2 linked regions of the Roseateles amylovorans genome follow. The protein of the gene in region 1 interacts with the protein of each later gene in a pairwise test. Links are inferred from orthologs where the notes say so. Each region holds a gene or a part of one and is shown on either strand. Other genes may lie near its edges.

The links.
Region 2: the proteins of dnaQ (region 1) and dnaE interact in binary tests that used the Escherichia coli proteins (3 or more experiments, as listed by UniProt). The link is inferred for Roseateles amylovorans from one-to-one orthologs.

What each region holds. Positions count from the first base shown.
Region 1 is NZ_CP104562.2:2,265,730-2,268,585, forward strand. The notes cover bases 12-2,799. They hold dnaQ (DNA polymerase III subunit epsilon), read left to right. Parts: upstream 12-930; coding sequence 931-1,668; downstream 1,669-2,799. Other genes in these bases: lgt (prolipoprotein diacylglyceryl transferase), read left to right, coding at 14-844; N4261_RS09730 (NUDIX hydrolase), read left to right, coding at 2,355-2,799. Outside these bases: more of N4261_RS09730, read left to right, coding at 2,800-2,856. UniProt on the Escherichia coli protein: DNA polymerase III is a complex, multichain enzyme responsible for most of the replicative synthesis in bacteria. The epsilon subunit contain the editing function and is a proofreading 3'-5' exonuclease.
Region 2 is NZ_CP104562.2:4,043,182-4,047,254, reverse strand. What follows is about bases 7-4,011. They hold dnaE (DNA polymerase III subunit alpha), read left to right. Parts: upstream 7-316; coding sequence 317-3,811; downstream 3,812-4,011. Other genes in these bases: N4261_RS16745 (peptidylprolyl isomerase), read right to left, coding at 7-198. Also shown: more of N4261_RS16745, read right to left, coding at 1-6. UniProt on the Escherichia coli protein: DNA polymerase III is a complex, multichain enzyme responsible for most of the replicative synthesis in bacteria. This DNA polymerase also exhibits 3' to 5' exonuclease activity. The alpha chain is the DNA polymerase catalytic subunit.

The sequences.
Region 1 (2,856 bases):
AGGACCTTTGCGCATGTTGGTGCATCCCCAGTTCGACCCGGTGGCCTTCCATATCTGGAAATGGCCGATCCATTGGTACGGCCTGACCTATCTGGCCGCGTTTGTTCTGTTCCTGGTGCTGGCCAACCGGCAGGTTGCTCGCCCGTGGCATGCCGCGCGCGGCTGGACCCGTCGTGATGTGGACGACTTGCTGTTCTACGGCGTGCTGGGCGTGGTGCTGGGCGGCCGTTTCGGCTACGTGCTGTTCTACAAGCCGATGGAATACCTCAGTCACCCGGGCAACATCCTGGCGGTGTGGCAGGGCGGCATGTCATTCCACGGCGGGCTGCTGGGGGTGATCCTGGCGATGGCCTTCTTCGGTTGGCGCCGGGGCTATCGCTTTTTCGAGGTGACCGACTTGATCGCGCCCTGCGTGCCGACCGGGCTGGCCATGGGGCGGCTGGGCAACTTCATCAACGGTGAGTTGTGGGGGCGTCCCGCCGACCCGGGCCTGCCGTGGGCCATGGTGTTTCCGCAGGCGCATGACGCCGTGCTGACACCGCGTCATCCCTCGCAGCTCTACCAGTTCCTGGGCGAGGGGCTGCTGTTGTTCGTGGTGCTCTGGCTGTTCTCCCGCAAGCCGCGACCGATGGCCGCGATGTCCGGCCTGTTCCTGATCGGCTATGGGCTGATGCGCTTCATCGCCGAGTACTTCCGGGAGCCGGACGACTTCCTCGGACTGCGCGCGCTGGGCTGGAGTCAGGGCCAATGGCTGAGCGTGCCGATGATCGTGGCGGGCATCGTCATGATGGTGTGGGCCTACCGCCGTGCCGCCAAGGCACCGCAGGCTGCGTCGAGCGCCTGAGCGACGCTTCGCTTCACCCCGCCCATGAACCGCCGGGCTCCCTCGGGGCGGTGCTTTGATTGACGCCTGACGTTGAGGCAAGAGTGATGAGACAGATCTTTTTCGATACCGAAACCACCGGCCTGAATCCCGAATCGGGCGACCGTGTCGTGGACATCGGCTGCGTGGAGATGGTGAACCGGCAGTTGACCGGTCGCCATCTGCACTTCTATCTGAATCCCGAGCGCGACATGCCGGAAGAGGCCTTCCGCGTCCACGGGCTGAGCAGCGAGTTTCTGTCCGACAAGCCGAAGTTTTCGCAGGTCGTCGACGAGTTCTTGTCGTTCATCCGCGATGCGGAGCTGGTGGCGCACAACGCATCCTTTGACGTGGCCTTCATCAACGCCGAGCTCAAGCGCTGCGGCCGCGCGCCCTTGCATGAGTGCGTGGACAGCGTGCGCGACACGCTGCTCATGGCGCGCGACATGTTCCCCGGCAAGGCCAACTCCCTGGACGCCTTGTGCCGCCGACTGGAGGTGGACAACAGCAACCGCGGCCTGCACGGCGCGGTCAAGGATGCCGAGCTGCTGGCCGAGGTCTACATCCGGCTCACGCGGGGTCAGGACTCGCTGGTCATCGACGACAACGCCAGCGCCACGCCGGGACAAGGTCATGAGCTGGAGATCGCCGCGATCGATCTCAGCGCCTTCGATCTGCCGGTCCTGCTGCCCACTGAGGCCGAGCTTGCGGCGCACGAGGTGGCTTTGGCCGATCTGGACAAGGCCAGCGGTGGCAAGCGCATCTGGAAGAGCGCGCCGGTGGCGCTTGCCGCGCCCGCCGCCTGAGCGTGGAGCAGGGCAGGCGCGGAGTTGGGATCACCCGCGCTCAGCCGTCTCGGATCACGCACCGGCAGATCGACTGAATGGACACAGCGATCTGTTTGCGATCAAGTGATGAGATTGTTGATCGAGCGCATTTTTCCATGGCATAATCTCGCTCTTTCCCGGACAGCCGAACCGGATTAGTGAAATAACTAAATCCGGGCGGTTAGCTCAGCGGTAGAGCACTGCCTTCACACGGCAGGGGTCGCAGGTTCGAACCCTGCACCGCCCACCAGATCTGCAGGTTGCGTCGATGATCATCGACGTGGCAGTAAGAACAGATTCACGGTCGGCTCAGCTGTCCTCAGGAAACCCGGTACAGATACCGGGCGGTTAGCTCAGCGGTAGAGCACTGCCTTCACACGGCAGGGGTCGCAGGTTCGAACCCTGCACCGCCCACCAGATCAACCCCGTCAGCGCAAGCTGGCGGGGTTTTTTCTTTGGCACGCCTTTGGCACTCAGTGGGGTGATCCAACCTGTGGCCATTCGTTGGGCCAACCCTTGGGCGAATCCTTGGGCGAATCCTTGGGCCATTTCTTGGGCCATTCGTTGGGCCATTCGTTCGGGCCTTCGTCGGGTCATTCATTCGGACTTTCGTCGGGTCATTGGTTTGACCCGCGCCGGTCGAGGCCCGTGTGGACAATGGGCGCATGTCCCTGGTCATCACTTCGCTTCAAGCCAAAGTTCTTCGTCGCAGCCTCTCGCAGGTTTGCCAGCCGGTGCCCACCGGCCTGCGCCCGTTCAAGCTGGGCGACCTCGTCCTCGGGTACCTGCATCCGATGCGCGATGCGGTGCTGTCGCGTTGCTGGCCGGACCTGGTCCTCCATGAGGGCGCCTGGGTCTGGCGGGCCACCGATCTGGACGTGGATGCGCGCTCCGAGCAGATCGGTGAGGCCGCGCAGCGGCTGCGCGAGGTCGGCGCCATCCAGGGCTGGCGCGACGAGCGCTTCGCTGGCGAGGCCCCAGTCGACGATCCCTGCACACCCCCCGGCGAGCCGCTGTTCCGATTGGAACGAGCGGCTTTTCGCTTTTTCGGCCTGATGAGCCGCGCGGTGCACATCAACGGCTTTCTGCCGGGGGCGCGGCTGGTGTGCGGGCGGCGCGCCCTGAGCAAGGCCACCGATCCCGGGCGTCTGGACAACCTGGCCGCAG
Region 2 (4,073 bases), 1.8 Mb from region 1 along the record:
AATGATGTCGGCGCTGGTGGGCGGCTGACGAGCCGGCGCCGCGCTGGCGGCCTGCTGGGCGGTGGCGGCGCGGGCGGCCTTGGCCGGGGCGGCGGGCTTGGCGGCCGCGGGCGCGGTCGCGGCCGTGGAAGCATCGGCGGCGATCGACAGCAGCGGCGCGCTCAGCGCCAGGACGGCCAGCAGGGGCAAGGTCTTCATCCATCCGCTCCGGGAGTGTTCGATGGGGATGCAGCATAGCGTCCGGTGGACGCCCGCCGAGCGCCATCGACCCCTTCCGAATGGCGGGCGCCCCCGGGCGACTCCCTACAATCCCGGGATGGCTTTCGTTCATCTCCGCATTCACACCGAGTTCTCTGTCGTCGACGGCACCCTGCGCATCGACGACGCCGCCAAGGCCGCCGCTAAGGACGGCCAGGTCGCCCTGGGCCTGACCGATCTGGCCAACATGTTTGGCGGGGTGAAGTTCTACAACGCCTGTCGCAAGAAGGGCGTCAAGCCGATCCTGGGTGCGGAGGTCTGGGTGGAGCCCGACACCAGCGACAAGCCGCCCAGCCGCGTGCTGCTGCTGGTGCAGAGCAGCCAGGGTTATCTCAACCTGAGCGAGCTGCTGTCGCGGGCCTGGATCCAGAACGTGCAGCGCAACCAGGCGCTGCTCAAGCTGGAATGGATGCAGGAGCTCAACGACGGCCTGATCTGTCTGGGCGGCATGCAGTTCGGCCCGATCGGACAGGCCCTGGTGGCCGGCGACCAGGCCCGCGCGCTGGACTGGGCCCGCCGGCTGGGCGCCATCTATCCGAACCGCTTCTACATTGAGCTGCAGCGCGCCGGTCTGCCCGGGCAGGAGGCGCTGGTGCGCCAGCTGGTGCCGCTGGCGGCCAAGGCCGGGTTGCCGGTGGTGGCGACCCATCCGATCCAGTTCCTGAGCGAGGACGATTACGAGGCCCATGAGGCCCGGGTCTGCGTCGCCGACGGTGAAACGCTGGCCAATCCCAAGCGCATCAAGCGTTTCCTGCCCAGCCAGCATTACAAGACGCAGGCGGAGATGGAGCGGCTGTTCGCCGACATTCCGAGCGCGATTGCCAACACCGTCGAGATCGCCCGGCGTTGCAGCCTGACGCTGGTGCTGGGCAAGCCGCAACTGCCCAACTTCCCCACGCCGATCCAGGCCGACGGCACGCCGCTGCCGATGGAGCAGTACTTCCGCCAGCTGTCCTACGAGGGTCTGGAAGACCGCCTGCGGCTGCTGTTCCCTGACCCGGCCAAGCGCGACGCGGTGCGGCCGCGGTATGTCGAGCGGCTGGAGTTCGAGCTCGAGACCATCATCAAGATGGGCTTCCCGGGCTACTTCCTGATCGTGGGTGACTTCATCCGCTGGGCGAAGAACAACGGCTGTCCGGTCGGCCCGGGACGGGGCTCGGGCGCCGGTTCGCTGGTGGCCTATGTGCTGTTGATCACCGACCTGGACCCGCTGCAGTACAACCTGCTGTTCGAGCGCTTCCTGAATCCGGAGCGGGTGTCGATGCCTGACTTCGACATCGACTTCTGCCAGGGCAACCGCGACCGGGTCATCGAGTATGTGAAGGACAAGTACGGCCGCCCGGCCGTCAGCCAGATCGCGACCTTCGGCACCATGGCCGCCAAGGCGGCGCTGCGCGACATCGGCCGGGTGCTGGGCATGGGCTTCGGCCAGGTGGATTCCATCGCCAAGCTGATTCCGGCGCCACCGGGCAAGACGGTGACGCTGGCGCCGGTGCCCGCCGAGCCCGACGGCGGCATCATCTACGCCCGCAAGGAAGCGCCCGAGCTGGAGGAGCGCGAGAAGGCCGACGAGGAAATCGCCGAGCTGCTCAAGCTCGCCACCCGCGTTGAAGGCATGGTGCGCAACATCGGCATGCATGCCGGGGGTGTGCTGATCGCGCCGGGCAAGATCACCGACTTCTGTCCGCAGTACCAGCAGCCGGGTTCGACCTCCGCGGTCAGCCAGTACGACAAGGACGACGTGGAGGCCATCGGCCTGGTGAAGTTCGACTTCCTGGGTCTGGCCACGCTGACCATCCTCGAGCTGGCCAAGGACTTCATCATTGCGCGGCATCCGGCGCAGAAGGACTTCTCCTTCGAAACGATTCCGCTGGCCGATGCCAAGGTCTACAAGCTGTTCTCCGACGGGTTGACCGAGTCGGTGTTCCAGTTTGAATCCACCGGCATGCAGAAGATGCTGAAGGAGGCCAAGCCCTCCCGCCTGGAAGACCTGATCGCGCTGAACGCGTTGTACCGGCCGGGCCCGATGGACCTGATCCCGACCTTCGTCGCGCGCAAGCACGGCAAGGAAGTGGTGGAGTATCCGCATCCGCTGACCGAGCCGGTGCTGTCCGAGACCTACGGGATCATGGTCTACCAGGAACAGGTGATGCAGACCGCCCAGGTGCTGGGCGGCTACAGCCTCGGTGGTGCGGACATGCTGCGCCGCGCCATGGGCAAGAAGAAGCCCGAGGAGATGGCCAAGCACCGGCTGATCTTCCGCGAAGGCGCGGCACAGAAGGGCATCAACGAGGCCAAGGCGGACGAGGTCTTCGACCTGATGGAGAAGTTCGCGGGCTACGGCTTCAACAAGTCGCATGCCGCCGCGTACTCGCTGCTGGCCTATCACACGGCCTGGCTGAAGGTGCATTTCACGGCGGAGTTCTTCGCCGCGAACATGACCATCGAAATGGACGACACCGACAAGCTCAAGGTGTTGCTCAACGATGCCAAGCTGTTCGGCATCACCTTCCAGCCGCCCAATGTGAACCTGGGCGTCTACCGCTTCGAGCCGATCAACAACAAGCTGATCAACTACGGCCTGGGCGCCATCAAGGGCACCGGCCAGGGCGCGATCGAGGCCATCGTGCGGGCCCGCACCGAGGGCGGTCCGTTCAAGAGCTTCTTCGACTTCTGTGCCCGGGTGGACCGCAAGGCGGTCAACAAGCGGGTGGTGGAAGCGCTGATCAAGGCGGGCGGGTTCGACGAACTGGAAGCCGACCGTGCCCGGCTGCTGGCCAGCGTCGCGCTCGGCTACACCTATGCGGACAACCTGGCGCAGAACGTCAACCAGGGCGGCCTGTTCGACTTCGACGACACCCATGGCTCCTCCACGGCGGAGCCCGACCTGGTGCAGGTCGATCCCTGGGGCATCAAGGAGCGGCTGAGCCTGGAGAAGACGGCGATCGGCTTCTACCTGTCCGGGCACCTCTTCGATGAATCCGAACCGGAGCTGCGCAAGATGGTCAAGCGCCGCATCGTCGATCTGCAGGACAGCCGGGAGCCGGTGGTGGTGGCGGGCATCGTCAGCGACCTCCGGGTGATCAACGGGCAGCGCGGCCGCGTGGGCATCTTCAAGCTGGACGACAAGACCGATGCGATCGAGGCGGTCGCCAACGACGAGCTGCTCACCACCCACAAGGAGCTGCTGGTCGAGGACGAGCTGATCATCGCCATCGGCAAGGTGCAGAACGATCGCTTCTCCGGAGGCCTGCGGATGAACATCCAGCAGGTCTTCGGCCTGCCGGCGGCGCGGGCGCGCTTCGGCCGCTTCCTGCGCACCGCACCCAACCTGCCGGCGGCTTCGGTGCTGGAACTGATCAAGAACTGGCCGGCCAAGCGGGTCGAGACCGATCAGGGCGTGGTCAGCCAAGGGCTCGAACTGCGCATCCCGATCAAGCGGGATGGCGCTGTGGCCGAGCTCGGCCTTGGGGGCGCGGGGAAGTTCTGGCCCAGCGACGAGGCTTTGCAGAAGCTCGCGCCGGCTGAGATCGTCTACGACTCAGGCGGTTGAGCGCGTCGGCGTGGGCGTCTGCTTCGGCTTCGGCGTTGCGCGCTCGTATCGGCGTCTCACGCTGGCGCGACGTTCGAGGCACCGAGCAAGGCCAGCCAAGCCCGCGGCCCGCTTCGCTCAGGCGCTCCGCATTCGCTCCGCGGGCCGCGGGCTTGGCTGTCCCGAGACGTTGTTGGTTGTGGACGTTGCACGATGGCCTCGGTCTGCAAACGGCCAAGGCCTGACCCCGATCACCTCGGTGATTCGAGCGTGAGCTGCCGGC